4 regions of the Photorhabdus stackebrandtii genome follow, and region 2 is predicted to be linked to each of the others. Evidence: predicted binding sites of a transcription regulator. Region 2 holds the regulator's gene; each other region holds the start of a gene.
What was found. The regulator CRP, encoded in region 2, controls carbon source genes, mostly activating them, when cyclic AMP is high. The targets are predictions, from matches to a motif close to ATGTGANNNNNNTCACAT.

Region 1 (6,112 bases), on a different contig from region 2:
GTCCACAATGCGGTTCTACTCATCTTCAACCTGTTGGCCTTGGCACAGAGCAACTTGAAGACGGTATTACAGCATTGTTCCCTGATGTACCGGTTACCCGCATTGACCGGGATACCACCAGCCGCAAAGGAATACTAGAACAACAACTGGCCGACATTCATGCCGGTGGTGCCCGTATACTGATTGGTACCCAAATGCTGGCAAAAGGCCACCATTTCCCCGATGTCACACTGGTCGCCTTGCTGGATGTTGACGGCGCCCTGTTCTCAGCAGATTTCCGGGCAGCAGAACGCTTCGCACAACTTTATACGCAAGTTTCTGGCCGGGCCGGCCGGGCAGGTAAACAGGGAGAAGTGGTTCTCCAAACTCATCATCCTGACCATCCGTTACTGCAAATTTTACTGAATAAAGGTTATGACGCCTTCGCGACTCAGGCGATGGATGAACGCCAAAGTGTATTTCTGCCGCCATTTACCAGCCATATTATCTTGCGATCAGAAGATCACGATAATCAGCAAGCACCCGCTTTTTTACAGCAATTGCGTCTGCTTTTTGAAAATCATCCTCTGCGTGATAATAACCTATGGATCATGGGGCCGGTTCCCGCATTACAGGCCAAAAGAAGTGGTCGTTATCGCTGGCAACTATTGATTCAACATCCATCCAGAATTTTTTTACAAAAAATCATGACGATGGTTTATCCACAAATAATGGCTCTGCCACAAACCCGGAAAGTAAAATGGAATATTGATGTTGATCCAACGGATGGTTAGTGATTAATCACCTTTATTTTAAAACATATAACTTTATCAGATTAAACATACTTCTATTTGCGACTGAGTAAAGTCACCCTGAGTCATCCTTAATCAATAAAAAATTATTCACTAATTTGCGAGCTATATCGAATAAATGATTTATATCACACTTTTTTGCAAACTAAGGAATAAACGAATTTGCCAAACTGTTTAGAATGGTCCCTTAATAACATTGTCATCACCTTAAACCAAATGTCGTGACTTGCTTAACGTCACTGACGGTCTCCCGGCAACCAGAAAATGACAATCGTTTAACTAATCAGTCAGGAAATGAGGAGTGAGTTTTGGAGCAGAAAAAGAATGGCACCTCCGCAACGATGAAAGATGTCGCTGAAGTGGCTGGCGTTTCTACCGCAACAGTATCAAGAACACTCATGAATCCAGAGAAAGTTTCTTCCCAGACACGACAAAAAGTGGAACAGGCTGTACTGGCTGTGGGTTATTACCCAAATAATTTATCCCGCAATCTTAAGCGCAATGAATCAAAAACGGTTTTAGTCATAGTGCCGAATATCAGTGACCCCTTTTTCACTGATGTGATTTGCGGTATTGAAGAGACAGCAACGCAACAAGGTTACCTGGTTTTAGTCGGTGATTGTCAACATCAGCAAAAACAGCAACACACATTTCTCAACCTCATTGTCACCAAACAAATTGATGGCCTGTTGCTGCTTGGATCCAATATCCCATTTGACGCCAGCAAAGAAGAACAAAAAAACCTGCCTCCTATGGTAATGGCAAACGAATTTGCGCCAGAGCTGGAACTGCCGACTATTCATATTGATAACCTGACCGCCGCATTCAATGCCACTCATTACCTGCAAACACTAGGGCATAAACACATTGCCTGTATCTCCGGACCGGAAGATATCCTGCTTTGCCGCTATCGCCTTCAGGGATATATTCAGGCATTGCGCCGTTCTGGCGGGGCAATCCGTGAAGATTATATCGTCCAGGGTAACTTTACCCATGAAAGTGGCGCAAAGCTGACCAAACAGCTGATGTCTCTGCCGGAACCCCCCACAGCCATTTTCTGCCACAGCGATGTAATGGCGATTGGTGTTATGTGGCAGGCTAAAAGAATGGGCTTAAGCATACCGCAAGATTTATCAATCATTGGGTTCGACAACTTAAGTCTGGCCATGTACAGCGATCCCCCATTAACAACCGTTGGACAGCCCCGTTATGAAATTGGTCAAAAAGCAATGTTGCTGTTGCTGGATCAAATCCAGGGCCATACAACATCTGGCGGTTCCCAGTTACTGGAATCTGAATTAATCATCCGGCAAAGCACCTGTTCGCCTAAAAGCTAGGCAAATAACTCCAAGTTAAGTAACATGTCGTTTATTTCCTTTTATTTAAATAACTCAGCGAATTAGACAGTGGCACAACGAGATTATGTGAGTCGCGGGCGTTCAAGTGCCCGCCGTAAAAACAACGATAAGAAAAAATACCAGTCTCAGGGGCTGCCCAAAACCACTCTGGCAGTCGCGGTAGCATTGGTCGTTATCTTTATTGGTGGCCTTTACTTTATTACCCACAATGGACAAGAAAGCGCGCCAGACGTACTACCAAAACATCCCCAGCAAAATAATGGATTACCGCCAAAACCAGAAGAGCGCTGGCGCTATATCAAAGAATTGGAAAATCGCCCTGTTGGTATCGCGACGCCACGCGAGCCATCAGCCAGCGGGCAGACAAATTCACGAATTCCGCTGACCGCAGAACAACGGCAGTTACTTGAACAAATGCAAGCAGATATGCGCCAACCAGCGACTGCCCTGCCAGAAGTTCCATACAACGGCGTTCAAGTGCCACGCTCACAAGTGATCACCAAACCATCAGCAGAGGCACAGCAACCGCTGGAAACAAGGCCACAACAACAAATGCAAACTCAGCCCGTTCAGCCACATACACCGCCACCGGCTGAAACCAGCAAGCCTAAACCATCAGAAAATGCACAACGTGTAATTTTGCAATGTGGCTCATTCCGCAATATGGACCAGGCTGAATCCGTACGCGCCAGCCTGGCATTTGCCGGTATCGAAAGCCAAATTACAACAGGAGACGGCTGGCATCGTGTCGTTCTTGGCCCTTACAGTAAAAGCACCGCAGGAAAAATGCAGGAACGCCTGAAAAGCACTGGAGTACAGGGTTGCATTCTCCGTGTTACTGGGGGTTGAAAAATGATAATTCTCCCCCATTTATACTGCTAACACCGTGCACACGGTATTTTCGATAGCCATATACACTGTCGAAAGTACCGTGCGTCACATTTATCTATTTTTGTAACCAAGGGCTTACTCGTGACTACAATCGTAAGTGTTCGCCGTAACGGCCAAGTCGTAATCGGTGGTGATGGACAGGCAACGATGGGTAATACCGTCATGAAAGGCAATGTCCGCAAAGTTCGCCGCCTCTATAATGACAAAGTAATCGCGGGTTTTGCTGGCGGTACAGCAGACGCTTTTACTCTGTTTGAACTATTTGAACGTAAACTTGAAATGCATCAAGGACATCTGACCAAGGCGGCCGTTGAACTTGCCAAAGACTGGCGGACCGACCGCATGCTACGCAAACTGGAAGCGTTGCTGGCAGTCGCAGATGAAAACACCTCCCTGATCATTACAGGTAACGGCGATGTTATTCAGCCGGAAAATGACCTGATTGCCATTGGCTCCGGTGGTCCATACGCGCAATCTGCTGCACGGGCAATGCTGGAAAATACCACTCTCAATGCCAGAGAAATTGCAGAGAAAGCACTGACAATTGCTGGTGATATCTGTATTTACACCAACCATAATCACAACTTCGAAGAACTTCCTTCAAAAGCGTAAGGGTAGATAGTATGTCTGAAATGACTCCACGCGAAATTGTCAGCGAACTTGACAACCACATCATTGGTCAGGACAAAGCGAAACGCGCTGTAGCTATCGCACTCCGTAACCGCTGGCGCCGTATGCAGCTGAATGAAATGCTGCGTTATGAAGTGACGCCTAAAAATATTCTGATGATTGGCCCAACAGGTGTCGGTAAAACCGAAATCGCCCGGCGGCTGGCAAAACTGGCAAACGCACCATTCATCAAAGTTGAAGCGACAAAATTCACCGAAGTTGGCTATGTTGGTAAAGAAGTCGACTCTATCATCCGTGATCTGACCGATGCAGCGGTTAAAATGGTTCGTCTGCAATCCATTGAAAAAAACCGTTACCGAGCTGAAGAACTGGCAGAAGAGCACATCCTTGATGTCTTGATCCCACCAGCAAAAAATAACTGGGGACAAGCGGAGACGCAATCTGAACCCTCAGCTGCTCGTCAGGCATTCCGTAAGAAGTTACGTGAAGGTCAACTTGATGATAAAGAAATCGAGATCGATGTTGCTACCACGCCGGTGGGCGTAGAGATCATGGCGCCTCCTGGCATGGAAGAGATGACTAATCAGTTGCAATCCATGTTCCAGAATCTCGCCGGTCAGAAACACAAATCCCGTAAGCTGAAAATCAAAGATGCTTTCAAACTGCTGGTGGAAGAAGAAGCCGCTAAACTGGTTAACCCAGAAGAATTGAAACAACAGGCCATTGATTCGGTTGAACAGCACGGTATCGTCTTCATTGATGAAATCGACAAAATCTGTAAACGCGGCCAGACTTCCGGCCCTGATGTTTCCCGTGAAGGTGTTCAGCGTGACCTATTGCCACTGGTGGAAGGCTGTACGGTATCCACCAAACACGGCATGGTAAAAACAGACCATATCCTGTTTATCGCCTCCGGCGCATTCCAGGTTTCCAGCCCTTCTGATCTGATCCCTGAATTACAAGGGCGTCTACCGATCCGTGTGGAATTACAGGCACTAACCACAGAAGATTTTGAGCGTATTCTGACTGAACCCAATGCATCCCTGACGGAACAATATAAAGCCCTGATGGCAACAGAAGGAATGAACATCAGCTTCACCGCTGATGGCATTCGCAAAATCGCTGAATCAGCATGGCAGGTAAACGAATCAACTGAAAATATCGGTGCGCGTCGCTTGCATACTGTCCTTGAGCGACTGATGGAAGATATCTCTTTTGACGCCAGCGAACGTCCTGGCCAATCAGTTGATATCAATGCTGATTACGTCAAAGAACATTTAGATGAGCTGGTTGCAGATGAAGATCTGAGCCGATTTATCCTATAATCGGAATATACGATTCCTTATCCGCTATAATTATTGATGGGAGGCAAGCCTCCCATTTATTTTTTATAATATTTAAAGGAGTAAGTTAACGTAGAAATGAACTCACCAACTCCCATCAATCAAACTCAAGCATGGCTGGAAAGTTTACGCCCTAAAACGCTGCCACTCGCCCTTGCAGCCATTATTACCGGCTCCTCCCTTGCTGTCTGGACAGGGCATTTCAAGCTGCCTGTTGCCCTACTGGCTCTGCTAACAGCGGCTATATTGCAAATTCTGTCCAATCTCGCCAATGATTACGGCGATGTTATCAAAGGAAGTGATACCGAAAAACGTATCGGGCCGCTGCGCGGTATGCAAAAAGGCGTTATCACCGCCTCGCAGATGAAAAAAGCACTGAAGATTACTGTGCTGCTGGCTTGTTTATCTGGAATTACCCTCATTGCCGTTGCCTGTGAAGAACCCAGGGACATATTAGGTTTTCTGGTCCTTGGTCTGCTGGCAATTGTTGCTGCAATTACCTATACAATCGGCACAAAACCCTATGGCTATATGGGGCTTGGTGATATTTCCGTACTGATATTTTTTGGCTGGTTAAGTGTTGCCGGGGCTTATTATCTTCAATCGGGTTTTTTTGACTCGATTGTCATGCTGCCAGCAACTGCCTGCGGCCTTCTTTCCGCTGCTGTTTTAAATATTAATAACTTGCGTGATATTGAAGATGACAAGCAGAATGGCAAAAACACCCTTGCTGTCCGTCTCGGCCCCCAAAAAGCCCGCTACTATCATGCCTGTCTCATCATCGGATCAATCCTCTGCTTGGTTTTGTTTACCATACAAAACCTGCCAGGCTGGTCCGGTTGGCTGTTCCTGCTCGCGTTGCCTTTGTTGATCAAACACATGTGGTATGTGCTTAACGAACCCACACCAGAAAGTATGCGCCCAATGCTGGAACACATGGTTAAAGCAGCATTGCTGACTAACATTCTGTTTTCGGCTGGACTTATTCTTAGTTATTGATGATTTTGCTAACATCAGCCTGAAAGGGATATACTTACTGTTCCATACCTTAACCAGACGTAAATCCTATGAAATATGATACTTCCGAGCTTTGTGACAT
Region 2 (6,112 bases):
CATGTTTTTTCCATCCTAAGGCTGACGAAGAATTGTTATGTTGATTCATATTATTATCCTGATCAGGTCATATTCAATAGACTGTTTTCCATAGGGAATTTGTGCTGCAAAATCCCACGATAATGGGAGATTGGGCAGGATCTTTAATTTCACTAGATAATATTAGTAGTGAACTCAGTGTTGATGTAGCAGAAAAAAGTGATCAAATAGTTGTGTCGATCTGTTTTGCTGTAAAGAAAATACTAATAATGTAATATTTTTTGTACTGTTCGAGTATATTAGATCCAGATCGCATAAATATGTAATTAAACTACATTTAGTGGTGGATAAACAAACAAAACCCTAAGCTGAATCGAGATAATCATTGAAAATAAATTACAAAAAGGCTTTTTCTGAGAAATAAAATAGGGTAGAGTTATTGGCGTAGGGTACAGAGGTAAGATGTTCTATCTTTCAGACCTTTTACTTCACGTAATCGGATTTATAGCTGAATATTAGCTGCCCCAGTCAGTTTTGACTGGGGCATTTTTTTATTTGAATTTAGTGGGTAGGAATAAAAAAAGCGGTATTAACTATTGTCTTCAATTTGAACGGTTGGCTGGCTGAACCATATGTCCAGTTTCTGTTGTAATTTATCGATCCCGATTTTTTTCAGGGCGGAGAAATATTCCACTTGAATATCTCCATCGAGAGCTGCTAACTCTTCACGTACTTTATTCAACTGGTTTTTACGGGCACCGGATGTCAGTTTATCGGCTTTAGTCAGCAATGCCATAACGGGTACATGCATTGCCACCGCCCATTGGATCATCTGTTGATCAAGGTCTTTCAATGGATGACGGATATCCATCAGCACCACTAGCCCAAGCAGGCATTCACGTTTTTGCAAATATTCACCCAGTGCTTTTTGCCATTTACGTTTTATCTCTTCCGGTACTTCGGCATAGCCATAGCCGGGTAAGTCAACCAGACGAATACCTTCTTCTACTTCGAATAAATTGATGAGCTGTGTGCGGCCTGGTGTTTTACTGGTACGGGCGAGACTTTTCTGTTTCGTCAGGGCATTTAGCGCGCTGGATTTACCCGCGTTTGAACGGCCGGCAAACGCGACTTCAATGCCCAGTTCTTGAGGCAGATGGCGAATATCAGGTGCGCTCGTGATAAAACGGGTCATATGATAGTTGTGGTTTTTGATGGTCAAAATGATTATCTCCCTGAGAAATGCACTGAATATATGCCAAAGGAGATTATACCGATAGCCACTGTTGGTTGACAGGATTAAAAATAATGACATATTTCTGATGAGTTAAGCCAAACTTGCTATTTTGCCATCAATTACTGCCTTATTTGTGAAATAAAATTTGATCTATTGTGAGAGGATAAATTTTTATCCAAAGCACCAACCGATTGATAGCGTAAATGTAAGTAAATATTGAGCACTATGCTGAGGAGATTATTAGAATTGATTTCAGCTTGTGTTGTTGACCTTAATATATAGGAATCCAGAATGTTTAAACGTATTTTAGTAACGCTTGTAACTGCATGTTCTCTGAGCGCAATGGCACCTTTGGCTCTGGCTGCGGGTGAGACCCATGTGAAGCTGATGACAACAGAGGGTAATATTGAACTGGAATTAAATAGCCAGAAAGCGCCGATTACAACCAAAAACTTTATTGAATACGTCAATGAGGGTTATTATAACAACACAATTTTTCATCGGGTAATCCCTGGATTTATGGTTCAGGGGGGCGGTTTTACCAAAGATTTGCAGCAGAAAGTGACTAAAGAAGCCATTAAAAATGAAGCGGATAATGGGCTGCGTAATGTACGCGGAACTATTTCTATGGCGCGTACCGCTGATAAAGACAGTGCTACTAGTCAATTCTTTATCAACGTAGCAGATAATGCTTTCCTTGATCATGGTCAGCGTGACTTTGGCTATGCAGTATTTGGTAAAGTCGTAAAAGGTATGGATGTCGTAGATAAAATTTCTCAAGTAAAAACTGAAAATGTTGGTCCATATCAGAATGTACCGGTGAAACCCGTGGTTATCCTGTCTGCTAAGATTATCCCTTAACTTTTTTTGAGACATTAATGATCACTGCGACTATGGCAGTTTCTGGTCTCTTGGTGAATTTGCATCTGACTAACAATCAGGCCTCCATTTAATGAAGGCCTGATTCGTGGTTATTCATACATCTTCTTGGTGAATTCTTTATTTTCTTCGGTTCGTGGATAATATCTGTCTTTGTAGCACTTTTTCTCTTTACTCTCGCAGTGAACACCATTACTCAAAGTGTAGGATGAAAGATCAAAATCTTTCCCATCACCAATCATCTCTTTCAGACGTTTCGAGGCTTTTTTTCCTAAATATTTTTCGGTGAATTTTAACGATAAGCCTTGCTGATCAGCGCAGTATTTTCCTTTTTTATCACAAATAACCCCTTTTTCCGGGAAGAAAATATTTGCCGCTTTAGTTGCAGCCAGCGTGGGGAAGGACAGCAAAAAAAGAGATGCTATGATCAGTTTTGTCTTCATAACAATTACCTTACTTATTGAATATCAAAATAGAGCCTATGTTTTGTAAAGGTATGAGAGTAAGTTGATTGAGGAAAAAGTAGTCATTGATTTTGTTACACTATGCTACAAGTGCTTATGTGCTATGATAGCCGCCCCGTTGTCGTTAGGCCGTTTTACCTGAAATCATGTTGTTCATGATAAAACAAGTTGCAGGATTGGCAGGACAACAAATACAGCGATAAAAATGGGTAGGATAGACTCCTATGTTATTAATAATAGATAACTATGATTCTTTTACGTATAACTTATATCAATATTTTTGTGAATTGGGAACAGATGTTTTAGTCAAGCGCAATGATGAATTACAGCTTGAAGATATTGAGCGATTGGCGCCTACACATCTGGTTATTTCCCCAGGCCCTTGTACCCCAAATGAAGCAGGAATTTCTCTGGTTGCGATTTCTCATTTTGCGGATAAATTGCCGATTCTGGGTGTTTGTCTTGGGCATCAGGCAATTGGGCAGGCATTCGGTGCCAGTGTGGTAAAAGCCAGGGAAGTGATGCATGGGAAAACTTCGGCCATTCATCATAATCAGCAAGGTGTGTTCAAAGGGCTAAATCGGCCATTAACGGTTACCCGTTACCATTCATTGGTGATTGCCGCAGAGACTTTACCCGCCGCTTTTGAAGTCACTGCATGGAGTCAGCATAACGGCAATGTAGATGAGATTATGGGAATTCGTCATCGTACTTTGCCCTTGGAAGGTGTGCAGTTCCATCCTGAAAGTATTCTCAGTGAACAAGGGCACCAGCTACTGAGTAACTTTCTTAGATATTAACCCGATACCCATAATTTCTTCATTTATTCATCTTTTTCATTTGCCCATCTTTGATTTTTTATGCATATTTAATGATTATAATTTCATTTTTGAATGACGATATATAAAAAACGGGTGGGAAAATGATGGAGCATGCCGCAGTAAACAGAAATACATACGATCAAGTCATGTTGCCAATTTATTCACCGGCACAGTTTATACCGGTGAAAGGGCAAGGTAGTCGTGTATGGGATCAGCAAGGGAAAGAATATATTGATTTTGCCGGTGGTATTGCTGTTATGGCTTTGGGGCATTGTCACCCTGCGTTAGTGGATGTTTTAAAGCAGCAAGGGGAGAAACTTTGGCATATCAGTAATATTTTCACCAGTGAACCGGCTTTGATACTCGCGCAGAAACTGATTGATGCAACTTTTGCGGAGCGGGTATTTTTTGCCAATTCCGGAGCGGAAGCGAATGAAGCCGCATTTAAGCTAGCGCGTCACTATGCCATTACTCGTTACCATCCATATAAAACCAAAATCATCGCATTCCATCAGGGTTTTCATGGTCGTACTCTGTTTACTGTTTCTGTTGGTGGTCAACCAAAATACGCTGATGGTTTTGGGCCAAAACCCGCAGATATTATTCATGTGCCTTTTAATGACTTAGATGCAGTAAAGGCGGTCATGGATGATCATACTTGCGCTGTTGTATTAGAACCTGTTCAGGGTGAAGGGGGAGTCACGCCGGCGACACCCGCATTTATTCATGGGTTGCGTGAGCTTTGCGATAAGTATCAGGTACTGCTGGTATTTGATGAAGTACAAAGTGGGATGGGCCGTACCGGTAAGTTATTTTCTTATATGTATTATGATGTTGTGCCGGACATTATCACCACAGCGAAAGCATTGGGAAGTGGTTTCCCTGTTAGCGCTATGCTGACTACGGCGAATATCGCTTCGGCGATGGTGCCGGGAACTCACGGCACAACTTATGGTGGTAATCCGCTGGCTTGCGCGGTTGCAAATGCCGCTTTTGACATTATCAATACGCCAGAGGTCTTGGAGGGCGTTGAAAAACGTCATCATTTGATTGTGAATTTTCTGAACGATATCAATCAGAAATATTCGATATTTGGTGAAATCCGTGGCAAGGGATTGCTGATTGGTGCGGAACTAAAAGCGCAGTATCAGGGAAAATCTAAAGAGATCCTGCAACTGGCGGCTGAAAATGGTTTGATGTTATTGAGTGCCGGTAGTGATGTACTGCGTTTCACGCCTTCGCTGATTATCAGTGAAGAGGAGATAACCCAGGGGATGGAACGGCTGGATAAGGCAATTAGCCAGTTGGTGTAAATAAGAGTGAGAAAAATCAGCGCAATATCATGCGCTGATTAATCAGGAATTAACGTGTACCGTAAACAACAATTGTTTTGCCGTGTGCGGAGATCAGATTTTGATCTTCCAGCATTTTTAGAATACGGCCAACCGTTTCACGGGAACAGCCAACAATCTGACCAATTTCCTGACGAGTGATTTTGATTTGCATCCCGTCCGGGTGAGTCATTGCATCGGGTTGTTTCGCCAGATTCAGTAAAGTCTGAGCAATCCGGCCGGTCACATCCAGGAAAGCCAGGTTACCGACTTTCTCAGAAGTTGTTTGCAAACGGCTTGCCATTTGGGCAGATAAACGCATTAAAATATCCGGGTTTACCTGAATCAGTTGACGGAATTTTTTATAGGAAATTTCCGCTACTTCACAGGCACTTTTGGCCCGTACCCAGGCTGTACGCTCTTGTCCTTCTTCAAATAATCCAAGTTCGCCAATGAAATCTCCCTGGTTTAAATAGGAAAGGATCATCTCTTTGCCTTCTTCATCTTTAATCAAAACCGCAACAGAACCTTTTACGATGTAGTAAAGCGTCTCTGCTTTTTCGCCTTGATGAATAAGCGTGCTTTTGGATGGATATTTATGAATATGGCAGTGTGACAAAAACCATTCAAGAGTGGGGTCTGTTTGTGGCTTGCCGAGAACCATTCGCTTCATCCTCTGTTGTTATCGCTGCCTAAATAACACGAGAACCTAAAAGTTTCTCGTCAGGCTGGCTTATAAAGACACTAGCTTAACATATTAGTTTGCTGAAAAACCGACAGGTAAGGGTTTTATATAGGTTATCTGAAATTTGAAACTTGAGTATTGATCTTAACCCACATATACCCGGACCTGCTTCTGTTTTTAACACAGGAAAAGGATTCTGTCTTGTCTTGTATTGTTTCAGCATAATAAACCGCTCATTAGATTGCCAGTTTAATACTGAAAGAGTAGGCTTTGATGCAAAAAATGACTTAAGAGGTACTTATGCAAGCGCGGGTAAAATGGGTTGAAGGGTTGTCTCTTTTGGGGGAATCGTCTTCGGGTCATCAGATAATGATGGATGGAAATGCCGGTGATAAGGCACCAAGCCCAATGGAAATGGTATTAATGGCAGTTGGCGGTTGCAGCACGATTGATGTTATTTCTATTTTGCAGAAAGGCAGATATGACATAAGAAATTGTGAAGTGAAATTAACTTCCCGCCGTCGTGAAGAGGCACCACGCTTGTTTACTTCTATTAATCTGCATTTTATTGTTACCGGCAGGGATTTAACAGAGAAAGCGGTTGAACGTGCCGTCACGCTTTCCGCAGAGAAATATTGTTCTGTTTCGTTGATGCTGGGTAAATCAGTTGAACTTACCCACAGCTTTGAAATTAAAGAGACAGATTAAGATATTAT
Region 3 (6,112 bases), on a different contig from region 2:
GGTAGCCACTTCGCGGCAATCGCAGCCGCAGGACCGCTGGTTGGCCCAGTATTAGCCGCTCAATACGGTTATCTGCCCAGTATGTTATGGCTGTTAATCGGCTGTGTTATCGGCGGTGCTGTACACGATACAGTTGTTTTATTCGCCTCAATGAAACATCGTGGTAAATCGCTGTCAGAAGTTGCCAAAGCAGAACTTGGCCCAGTTGCAGGCTGGTGTACCGGCCTTGCAATGTTGTTCATCATCACGATTACCATGGCAGGTCTGTCTATGGTGGTAGTTCACGCATTAGAACGTAACCCCTGGGGAACGTTTGCAGTATTTATGACCATCCCGGTAGCCATCGGTGTCGGCCTGTGGGAACGCTTTACCGGCAATATGCGCGGAGCAACCTGGGTAGGTATTATCACCATTATGGCCTGTGTGCTCATCGGCCCTTATATCCAGGAATCGGCTTTCGGTGAGTGGCTGAGTCTGCGTACATCCACCGTCAGCATGGCACTGCCAATCTATGCATTTTTCGCAACCGCCCTGCCTGTCTGGATGCTGCTGACTCCACGTGGCTATCTCTCCAGCTTTATGAAAATTGGTGTATTCGGTGCGCTGGTTGTGGGTGTGATCTTTATTAACCCAGAGATCCAATTCCCGGCAGTGACTGAATTTATTCATGGTAATGGCCCGGTGCTGGCTGGACCAGTATGGCCGTTTATCTCTATCACTATCGCTTGTGGTGCAATTTCTGGCTTCCACGCATTTATCGGTTCTGGTACGACACCTAAACAGATCGATAAGTGGAGTGATATTTTGCCCGTTGGCTTCGGCGCAATGTTGGCAGAATGCGTTGTTGGCGTAATGGCGCTGATTGCAGCCACTTCCCTATATCCGGCTGACTATTTCGCTATTAACTCCGCCCCGGAAGTCTTCGCCACACTGGGTATGGATGTTGTCCACCTGCCAACACTCAGTCAGGAAATTGGCTTGGATCTGTATGGCCGTACTGGTGGTGCAGTCACCCTGGCAGTGGGTATGGCGGATATCTTCACCCGTATCCCCTGGTTCAGCCAATTGGCATCCTATTTCTTCCAGTTCGTCGTCATGTTCGAAGCGGTGTTTATCCTGACAGCAGTTGATTCTGGTACACGTGTTGCCCGCTACCTGCTGCAAGATTTTCTGGGCGATATCTGGGCGCCTCTGAAACGCCTCGACTGGTTACCGGGTTCGGTCGGTTGCAGTGTCGTTGCCTGTTTATTGTGGGGTTATCTGTTGAATTCCGGTGATATCAATTCAGTTTGGGCACTATTTGGTGTATCCAATCAACTGATGGCATCTATCGGCCTGATGATTGGTGCAACAATTATCCTGCGTTTGTCTGAAAAACGCTGGTATATGCTGACCTGCCTGATCCCACTGGCTTACCTGTATGTTACGGTGAACTACGCTGCCTATTGGATGGTGAAAAATGTCTATTTCAACTCCGCAGCAAAAGGTTTCAACATCTTCAACGGAACTATCTCCATTGTGATGGTTATCCTCGGTGTAGTGATTATGGTTTCTTCTATTATGCAATGGCTGAAACTATGGCGCGCACGCAGTGCAAACAATCCGGTTGAAGTATTGAGTAACTGATTCTTCTTAGTATTAAAGATCAAAGCTGCCTCTTTATGGGGGCAGCTTTTTTGCTATAAAAATGAATGCATATTTAATCCATTATATAAGGGACTCTATACTCCACTTATTTTACATTTACCTAATCTGCCATAATCATTGAAAAGCACGAATACAGAGGTATTAAAGCGCTTTTTCGCCGGTCATTTTACGAAGAAAACCCTAAAAATAACGCAATAAAAAATGGATAAAACGATTAATTTAGCAGGATTTAAGCCCTGAAAAAGGGATTGATTATCCGAAAAAACAGAAAGGAGTACTTTTATCTCATCAAGCTATTTACTTGCTGATTTATAAAGAAAAAATAAAGGGAGGTGACTTATGAAAACTATTCGTATTGCCAGTAAACCTTATCGTAAACGATATGATGGTGATGGAAAAAGGGAAAAAGTCGAAAAACAGAGTTAGTAAAGATAAAAAGCGAGTATTATTAGCGTTCGTTAAAGGTAAAATACGATATCCAATGATGATTAAACTTAACAAAAAGCAAGCGTTAAAAGGGGTAAAAACAACGGTGAAAACTTTATACCAATTAGAACCATGAGTTAAAAAATGACTTTTAATGACAGTTTAAAACCTGCCTATCATAAAACGCAGAGCATTAATGTCAGCGTGTGGGGCTGGTATTTCATTGATATAGTTAAAAATAGTCATCGTCAAAATCACTTTTTTTATGAAAGATGATTATCAGATCATTTTAATAATGTGAAATCTCGCCCGGTATGGTTATCTATATGAAATATGCCAACAACCCCCAACAACTTTTAAAAAAAGTCATTTTCATGAAACATTTGAACAGGTATGAAATGCTATTCCGAGAGTTCATTTATAAAGAAATGAATACGGATCCTGCACATGACATCAACCATATTATGAGGATAGTGCAAACGTCAAAAAGATTATGTCTGCAAGAGAAAGCAAACAGTAAAGTAATCATACCCGTCGCTTCCTACATGATTGTTATACTCTCCCCAAAAATCACCCAGACAGAGGGAGAAATTCACAAATTGCTGCTGATATAGCTATCACATTTCTGGAAAAGATAGGCTACCCCCAGAAATGCCTTTCAGACATTCATCATGCAATTGTAGCCCACAGTTTCAATGCAAATTAGTACCGACAACCTTAGAAGCGAGGATCATCCAGGATGCAGACCGTCTAGACGCACTTGGCGCAATCGGTATCGACCGATGCATTCAGATTGGTATAACATTCAACAATCAGCTGTATTCTGAAATTGATCCATTTTGTGTTGATAGGGCACCAAATGACAAAATGTATACCGTGGATCATTTTTACACCAAATTTTTTCGGCCCCCTGAGACAATGCAAACTACAGCAGGCAAAAGGTAGATTGAAGTGCACTAGCAACAAAAACGGCCCCTGTAAAAAGGAGCCGTTTTATCATTCAAATATCAGTTAATTACTGCGCGTTGCTGTTGTTATAACGACGGCGTGGGGCAGATGAACCATTCTCATCGCTACGACCACGGAAATTGCTACGGTTTTGGCCTTCACCGCGACTTTCACCACCGCGACCTTCTCCACTACGGCGTTCACCGCTGAAACGACGGCCACCACCGTTGAAATTCTCACGATCACGGCGAGGAGCATTGCCATTACTATTACCGTTACGTGGGCCACCACGGCGTTCACGACGTTCAAATGGTTGCGCATCACCCATTAACTGCATATTCATTGGCTTATTCAGAATACGAGTACGGGTAAAATGAGACAATATTTCGCCTGGCATACCTTTTGGCAGCTCAATTGTTGAATGAGTTGCAAACAGTTTGATGTTACCAATATAACGGCTGCTAATATCGCCTTCGTTAGCAATCGCACCAACGATATGACGAACTTCAACACCATCGTCACGACCCACTTCAATACGGTACAGCTCCATGTCACCAACATCACGGCGCTCACGGCGAGGACGATCACCACGTTGTTCACCCCGCTCACCACGATCATCGGAACCATTGCGACGACGATCATCACGCTCGTTGAACTCACGACGAGGACGGCGAACCGGATCGGGTGGCAGAATCAACGGACGCTCACCTTGTGCCATTTTCAACAACGCCGCTGCCAGAGTTTCTATATCCAAATCTTCCGCAGGTTGCAATTTGGACAACAGAGCACGGTACTGCTCCAAATCGCTGCTTTCCAGTTGTTGTTGCACATTGGCTGCGAATTTTTCCAGACGGCGCTGACTCAGCAACTCGGCATTCGGCAGTTCAACTTCAGGGATAGTCAACTTCATTGTACGTTCAACGTTACGTAACAGGCGGCGTTCACGGTTTTCTACAAACAGTAATGCACGTCCCGCACGTCCCGCACGACCTGTACGACCAATACGGTGAACATAAGATTCCGCATCCATTGGAATATCATAGTTAACAACCAAACTGATACGTTCAACATCCAGACCACGCGCTGCAACATCCGTTGCGATCAGAATATCCAAACGACCATCTTTCAGACGTTCCAGTGTCTGCTCACGCAGTGCCTGGTTCATATCACCGTTCAGGGCCGCACTATTGTAACCACTACGCTCCAGTGCTTCTGCCACTTCCAGTGTTGCATTTTTGGTGCGCACGAAAATAATCGCAGCATCAAAATCCTCAGCCTCCAGGAAACGCACTAACGCTTCATTTTTGCGCATACCGTGAACAGACCAGTAGCTCTGGCTGATGTCAGGACGGGTCGTTACACTCGCCTGGATACGCACTTCCTGAGGATCGTTCATGAAACGACGAGTGATGCGGCGGATAGCTTCCGGCATCGTTGCAGAGAACAGCGCAGTTTGGTGCTCCGCGGGGATCTGGCTCATGATATTTTCAACATCTTCGATGAAGCCCATGCGCAGCATTTCGTCTGCTTCATCCAAAACCAAACCGCTCAGGTTAGAAAGATCCAAAGTACCACGCTTCAAGTGATCCAAAAGACGCCCAGGTGTACCTACAACAATTTGTGGGCCTTGGCGCAAAGCACGTAACTGAACGTCATAACGTTGCCCACCATACAGTGCAACAACATTCACGTTACGCATATGTTTAGAAAAATCTGCGCACGCTTCAGCTACCTGTACCGCCAGTTCACGGGTCGGTGCCAGCACAAGGATCTGCGGAGCTTTCAGCTCAGCATTGATGTTATGCAGTAAAGGCAGGCTAAACGCCGCCGTTTTACCACTGCCGGTCTGTGCCATACCCAACACGTCACGACCATTTAGTAAATGGGGAATACATTGTTGCTGGATTGGGGATGGCTTTTCATAGCCAAGATCTTCCAGTGCAGAAAGAATAGGTGCTGATAAACCCAAATCAGCAAAAGAGATTTCAGTCTCAGTGGTCATGTAATGGTGCCTCATTAGTTATGGCGGCCAGTCTACATAACGCATTGAAAAAAATTTCGGTCATTTTCATTTAAAATGTGAACTGGCTCAAAGTATTTAATTAAACGAACAAACAAGCCCTCATCGGTCAAGATGTGGACTCTGCTAATCGATCTCGAATGTTCGTCAGCTATTGCTGGTCCGATTCTGATAGGTCGTCTTGTTCCTGGCCTAACAGCGCCAATTCCAACAATGCATAGCGGTGCTCAACAAAGTTATGTGCATTGTTAGCTACCGTCAGCTTGAATAACGCAGTTGCGCTATCCTTGTCCCCCAGACTTAGGTAGTGTTTACCTAAATAGAAGTCAGTTTCACTGAGATGCTCAGCGAGCGAAGTGTTATCCGTTGCATTCTCTTTCAAGCGACCCATCAATGTATATTCACTGATTTTACCTAAATAGAATTCAACTATATTCCAGCCCCATTGCCCCCGATTCGCTCTTTCGTAGTGTTGCGACAAATTTACCATCGCTCCTTTAGGATAAAATTCTTTTTCCACCAGGTATAACCACAACGAACGGAAGGGATCATTTGGATCGTCTTGATAAAACGCCTGCAGATCATCCTGCGCTAACTTATACCGGCCACCGTAATACAACGCGATGCCGCGGTTCAGACGCGCGTAATTGTAAGTTGGATCAAGCTCTAATACAGAATCAAACGCTTCATAGGCAGCATCAAAATTGCCAGCCTGCGTAAAGTAAATTCCCAGATAATTAAAAATCTCTGGAATATTAGGCCGAATAGACAAGGCAATAGAAAAATCATTCCGTGCCAAGGCTCTCAGCCCGAGACTATCATACAGCACACCCCTCTCATATAAAAGCTGTGCGTACTCATCTTCTGTCAATGATCGACTCGCAAGAATCTGTTCCATACGGGCCAGAATAACTTCCTGCTGCAATGAAGGTTGTAATGGAATAGCAAAGACTTCGTTTTTACGCCAATCCTTGCTGCTGCATCCTGCCAAAATAAGTATTGCTACAGCATAACACCAGCGCAGAAAAAAATTCATTTCCTACTCCCAAAGTCAGACATTGATTAAGAATG
Region 4 (6,112 bases), on a different contig from region 2:
TTGAATATTGCTCAATGTTTAGCTAATTCAGCCGCTTCTCTGTGGTATCCGCAAACTCATCGAGATTGGGTTCGTCCTGGTATTGCGCTTTATGGCGCTTCTCCCAGTGGAAAGTGGAAAGATATTGCAGATATTGGGTTGAAAGCGGTGATGAGTCTGCAAAGTGAGATTATTGCTATACAGCATCTTAAGGCTGGGGAAAAAGTTGGCTATGGCGGTAAATATGTAGCATCAGGCCCTATTAGAGTTGGTACCGTTGCCTGTGGTTATGCTGATGGCTATCCCCGTAGAGCAATGACGGGAACACCAGTTATTGTCGATGGCGTCAGAACTCAGGTGTTAGGTGCAGTATCAATGGACATGTTGTCAGTGGATTTGACACCTTGCCCGCAGGCCCAAATTGGCAGTTCTGTCGAATTGTGGGGGCAAAACCTGCCGGTGGATGATGTGGCTGGGATCCCTGGAACTATTGGTTATGAATTGTTGTGTGCACTGGCGGATCGGGTTCCGGTATCTATCTGTCGTTAAATACCCGGCAGGACGGTTTTTATCTGATTGAGGGAATGATAAATAATAATTTATTTCTGGTATTATTCAGAAAATAAGTTATCGATTTTTTTAAATTAATATATCTGTTTTTCATATATAATCTGTATGTTTTCGTTAGGAAAATTAAGTTTAATTTAGACATATAGTGCTTTTTGGACAAAAATACTATGTTATTCTTGGAAATAAGGGAGATGATCTTTTACACTTACATTTGATAATAGCCAATCGCATAATTGTTTTATAGGAAATAGTTAATAATGATCAACAAAGTAAAAGTTCTAGCGACAGTCATCACTTTTTGTTGTTCTTCATCGGTAGCTTATGCAGGGCAGTGGTCAGTTGGCGTATCTGTTCTGGCTCAGTCACCACCTTATAAGGGAGTAAAGAGTGAAGATAAAGTGTTACCTGTTCCAATGGTTAATTATGAAAGTGAGAGTTTCTATTTTCATACTTTAACTGCTGGATATTATTTGTGGAACGAACCGAAAGATCAATTATCTTTAGACGTGTATTATTATCCTCAAAGTTTCAGTCCAAAAGACAATGAAGATAAGCAGTTGAAAAAGCTGGATAAACGTCACGATACCATGATGGCCGGTTTTAGTTATCGTCATATTGAAGATTGGGGAACATTACGTAGTTCTTTTGCGGCCGATACTTTAAGTAAAAGTAAAGGGATCACGGTTGACCTGGCTTATTTATATGACTTTGAAATAGGGAGTTTGTCATTACAACCAGGATTAGGTGTGGTCTGGAATAGTAAAAAACAAAATCGTTACGAATATGGTATTAAAGAGCGTGAATCACATCGTAGCGGGTTGGAAAAATATACTCCAAGTGATAGTTGGACTCCCTATCTGGAGTTATCTGCCAATTATGAATTTAACCAGACATGGTCTGTATTTATGATGGGGCGTGTTGAATGGCTACCGAGTGAAATTAAAGATAGTCCAATGGTTAATAAATCATATTCAAGTATCGTTTGGACAGGTATTACATATAGTTTTTAATTACCCTAAACGATAATATCGGGTAGAGACTGAATTCACTGGATTGTATTCAGTCTTTTTTGTGGCTTTTTTTGAGATATTTACTGATGGTCTTTCCGGCAACGAATGACAACTGAAATGTGGGCTGGGCTATCATTTTTGGCAATTAACGGTTTATTTATACGAGCTGTTTCTACACAAATCATATTCTTGTAACCTTCATCACACATGTCTTTCATATTATTCGATAATTCAGCACCGGGATTCCAGCATACAACATCACTGTGATGGTAATGGTGAATTTCAATTGTCCGTTTCAGTGAGTTGTCTCTTATCAGATTAAAATCTTCGGGTTCTGTATAAATGCGGTCAGTGTGGCCGGTGAAAGTAAGATTTTCCCCTGTTATGTATTGCTCTTTGTCAGCAACAGTATCAATAAAATGTTTACCCAGCCCACTGACTGAAATCTGATTAATATTACCTACATTCAGATAAGTGTGCAGGGCGCAGGTTGCCTGATAATCACCATAGGCTTCCAGCTCCACTTCACAGGTTTCACACAGTTTGAAACGGGCAATCAAGGTAAAATTATAAGGCCATAATTTACGGGTATACTCGTTGTCTCTCAGCGTGAAAGTTAATATTACGCCATTTTCATGTTCATTATGTGCACTGAATTCCCAGGGAAGCGTTCTGGCAAAACCGTGATTTGGTACGCCTGCGGGACCAAACCAAGGCCAACAAATAGGAATGCCTCCACGGATAGCGGTGCCTGCTTTAAATGCTGTTTTCTTGCTTAACCACAATCCCGGCTCTTCATCACTGGGTTGCCAGGCGATGAGGTGTGCCCCTTGCGGGCTGATTGCGCCACGAACTTTAGGATGAGACACGACTATCAATGGGAAGCCATCTATGTTTCGTTGACTGATGGAAGGGGAGATCTGTTCTGCAACCGGTAATGCAAAAATTTTATCGTTCATGTGTTATGACCTTATAAACCCAAAGCAGGCATATTGCATGACCGAAGAATAACGCATGTTGTAAGCAGATTAAAACAAAAGAGCCGCCAGAAAAGGCAGCTCTTTTCAGGCAAGGTGATGACTCAGTTATTGCGAGATGTGAGTGATGAGATCCAGAACTTTATTAGAATAACCTGTTTCGTTGTCATACCAGGAAACCAGCTTCACAAAGTTGTCATTCAGGGCAATACCGGCTTTTGCATCAAATACAGAAGTTAGTTTTTCGCCATTGAAATCGTTAGATACGACGTCATCTTCGGTGTAACCCAGAACGCCTTTCAGTTCACCTTCAGCCGCGTCTTTAATGGCATCACAAATTTGCTGATAGGTGGCTGGTTTTTCCAGACGTACAGTCAGGTCAACAACAGAGACGTTAGGCGTAGGAACACGGAAAGCCATACCGGTCAATTTACCGTTCAGCTCAGGGATAACTTTACCTACTGCTTTAGCCGCACCGGTAGAAGATGGGATGATATTCTGAGCGGCACCACGGCCACCGCGCCAATCTTTTGCAGAAGGGCCATCCACGGTTTTCTGAGTCGCAGTGGTTGCGTGAACAGTGGTCATCAGCCCTTCAACGATGCCGAATTTGTCATTGATAACTTTAGCCAGCGGCGCCAGACAGTTAGTGGTGCAGGAGGCATTGGAAACGATGTCCTGGCCTGCGTAAGCTTTGTGGTTAACTCCCATAACAAACATAGGTGTGTCATCTTTGGATGGGCCGGTCAGAACCACTTTTTTCGCACCCGCGGTAATGTGCTTACGTGCAGTTTCATCAGTCAGGAAGATACCTGTTGCTTCTGCAACAACATCAACGCCCACTTCATTCCATTTCAGGTTAGCTGGATCTCGTTCTGCTGTCACACGGATAGTTTTACCGTTAACAACCAGGTGGCCGTCTTTTACTTCAACCGTTCCGTTGAAGCGACCGTGAGTTGAATCGTATTTCAGCATGTAAGCCATGTATTCTGCGTCCAGCAAATCGTTGATTGCGACGATTTCGATGTCTGAACGTTCTTGTGCAGCACGGAAAACAATACGGCCAATACGACCAAAACCGTTGATACCTACTTTGATAGTCATAGTGTTCCACCAGCTATTTTTTAGTGAATTAAAAATTATTACTAAAGTTACCAAAACCTTGCCAGCCGTCAAGCGGAATCGTGTCAATAGTTGAAAAACATCAACTTTGAGTGCACCATTCAGACACTTGCTATACGGTACCAGCAATCGATCCGCCCATCATTATCGGGGCATAAACAGATATTGAAAGTTAATCGGTTAGATATGCGAGTCACATCACAAATAGTAGGATAAACATCTTCAGTTAACCGCTTAAAATAAATTCCACTGATGTAATGTTAATTTTTTGTTATTATCATTTGATTTTATTGAAAACATGAATCTTATTAAGGTGGTCGTTATGGCTAAGCATCCTGATGTTGCCCTTTATACAGAGCTTACTGATATTCAGCGTCATGTTACCCAGAATGCCGGGACAGAACCGCCATTTTCAGGGAAATTGCTCCATAATAAAAAAAGTGGTGTGTATCATTGTCTGTGCTGTGGACAGCCGTTATTTATGTCTGATACTAAATTTGATTCTGGCTGCGGTTGGCCGAGTTTTTACCAGCCTGTCAGCAATGATGCAGTACTGTATCTTGATGATAATAGTCATAATATGCAGCGTATTGAAGTTCGTTGTTGCCATTGTGACGCTCATTTGGGGCATGTGTTCCCTGATGGCCCGAAACCAACAGGAGAGCGTTTTTGTATCAACTCGGCTGCGTTAAGTTTCACTGATGAAAATACAGGTGAAAAAACAGCAGGTTAGACATTTTTATCATTGCCGGCATAGCCGTTAATTTATGTAAGAAAAATCGTTTCAGCTAATTCTGGAAAATTAATGAGGAAATATCAATGGAACTGGATGATCTGTTATCCGTAATGACACCAGAAATATATCAACGCCTAGTTCAGGCAGTCGAACTGGGTAAATGGCAGGATGGTGTGCCTCTAACTGTAGAGCAGAAAGAAAATAGCCTGCAAATGATTATGCTATGGCAAGCAAGGCACAACCATGAACCTGAGCATATGACTATCGGTACTGATGGTCAGTTGGTGATGAAGAGTAAACAAGAATTGAAGGCGGCCTTTCAGTCTGAAATGGTGGCAACATTTAAGCCATAATCTTCACAAGATGGATATGAAAAGGCTGGGTTTGTTGAACTCAGCCTGGCCTTGATTGTTATCAGAAAAGGGTGCTGTCTAGTTGAGCAAGTTCTATCAGTATCGCGCCTCGTTCTTTTATCTCTTTGAATGCAGATTGGCTGTCACCTGGACTGAGATTAACCCCCCGGCAACCATCAGTAATTACCCAAGTTTCATAACCTAATGCCAGTGCATCCAGTGCGGTAAACTTCACACAATAATCAGTGGCAATACCAATAATAAACAGGCGTTCAATTTGCTCTGTTTGCAACCAGTCGTCAAGCCGGGTTTTACTCTGATGGCCGTTGTCAAAGAAAGCACTATAGCTGTCGATTTGTGGATTTTCGCCTTTGTAGAAAATCTCAGTAATAGCCTGCTTGTTCAGTTGTGGATGGAAATCAGCGCCATGTTGCCCCTGAATACAGTGTTCCGGCCACCATACTTGCGGAATACCGTTTAGTATACCGATATCCCCGATCTTCTGACCGGAGTTTGCTGCGAAGCTCATATGTTCAGCGGGGTGCCAGTCTTGAGTGGCAATAATGCTGATATTGTGTTTCAGACAGATATCAATTGCCTGATTTGCAACATCAATGACGTGCTCGCTCTCTTTTACGGCTAACGCACCGCCGGTACAGAAATCGTTCTGTAGATCAATAAGTAATAAGGCTGTTTTCATCTCTTTCCCAGATTATTTGTCGGCATAATTTAATTCACCACGTAAATTTTGTTGCATTAAATAACGAACTTTTTCATTGCTGTAGGGTTGACTGAGTAAATAGTGCAATTTAGTTAAAGTTGCTTCAAAGGTCATATCGTAACCACTGATAACCCCAGCTTCAGCCAAAGCATGACCTGTTGCGTAGCCTTCCATGTTTACCCTGCCAGAAATGCACTGAGTCAGATTGACAACCACTATCCCCCTCTCTGTTGCCTGTTTTAGCTCTTTCAATAATTCAGGATGCTGTGGCGCGTTGCCGACGCCGTATGAGCGCAGGATTAAGGCTTTAACCGGTTGCATTAAAATATTATTCACAACTTGACTGGAAAGGCCGGGATAAATGGTTATCACACCAATAGGCTGAGGGGTAATCTGATGAGTGATAAATTCACCATGGCTGGCAGGGGCCGGACATGCATTGAAGCTCTTGATGTTAATACCTGCTTCCATCAATGGGGAACAGTTTGGTGAGGTAAAAGCATCGAAACCGTCTGCATGTGCTTTGACCGTCCGATTCCCACGGAACAGTTTATTATTGAAAAACAGGCTGACCTCGTTAACTGGGTAGTTAGCGGCAAGATAAAGCGCATTTAGCAAGTTTGTCTGCCCGTCAGAGCGCAGTG

Region 1: the regulator CRP is predicted to act here: its motif matches at 890-907, upstream of cytR (DNA-binding transcriptional regulator CytR).
Region 3: the regulator CRP is predicted to act here: its motif matches at 5,099-5,116, upstream of yrbN (protein YrbN).
Region 4: the regulator CRP is predicted to act here: its motif matches at 3,845-3,862, upstream of msrB (peptide-methionine (R)-S-oxide reductase MsrB).

The regions. Positions count from the first base shown of each region.
Region 1 is NZ_PUJV01000007.1:185,072-191,183, reverse strand. It holds gene priA (primosomal protein N') at 1-773, shown strand, start outside; gene cytR (DNA-binding transcriptional regulator CytR) at 1,100-2,128, shown strand; gene ftsN (cell division protein FtsN) at 2,198-2,998, shown strand; gene hslV (ATP-dependent protease subunit HslV) at 3,122-3,652, shown strand; gene hslU (HslU--HslV peptidase ATPase subunit) at 3,664-4,995, shown strand; gene C5470_RS08535 (1,4-dihydroxy-2-naphthoate polyprenyltransferase) at 5,092-6,012, shown strand; gene rraA (ribonuclease E activity regulator RraA) at 6,081-6,112, shown strand, end outside.
Region 2 is NZ_PUJV01000020.1:23,988-30,099, reverse strand. It holds gene spfP (small protein SpfP) at 442-498, shown strand; gene yihA (ribosome biogenesis GTP-binding protein YihA/YsxC) at 569-1,201, opposite strand; gene ppiA (peptidylprolyl isomerase A) at 1,508-2,077, shown strand; gene C5470_RS15665 (YcgJ family protein) at 2,188-2,538, opposite strand; gene C5470_RS15660 (aminodeoxychorismate synthase component II) at 2,784-3,359, shown strand; gene argD (bifunctional acetylornithine/succinyldiaminopimelate transaminase) at 3,482-4,693, shown strand; gene crp (cAMP-activated global transcriptional regulator CRP) at 4,743-5,375, opposite strand; gene C5470_RS15645 (OsmC family protein) at 5,697-6,104, shown strand.
Region 3 is NZ_PUJV01000001.1:87,308-93,419, reverse strand. It holds gene C5470_RS00440 (carbon starvation CstA family protein) at 1-1,626, shown strand, start outside; gene C5470_RS00435 (DEAD/DEAH family ATP-dependent RNA helicase) at 3,089-5,023, opposite strand; gene yrbN (protein YrbN) at 5,013-5,087, opposite strand; gene nlpI (lipoprotein NlpI) at 5,193-6,077, opposite strand.
Region 4 is NZ_PUJV01000003.1:87,670-93,781, forward strand. It holds gene dadX (catabolic alanine racemase DadX) at 1-528, shown strand, start outside; gene C5470_RS03520 (MipA/OmpV family protein) at 807-1,559, shown strand; gene C5470_RS03525 (D-hexose-6-phosphate mutarotase) at 1,640-2,518, opposite strand; gene gapA (glyceraldehyde-3-phosphate dehydrogenase) at 2,645-3,640, opposite strand; gene msrB (peptide-methionine (R)-S-oxide reductase MsrB) at 3,981-4,391, shown strand; gene C5470_RS03540 (YeaC family protein) at 4,478-4,747, shown strand; gene pncA (bifunctional nicotinamidase/pyrazinamidase) at 4,809-5,447, opposite strand; gene ansA (asparaginase) at 5,460-6,112, opposite strand, start outside.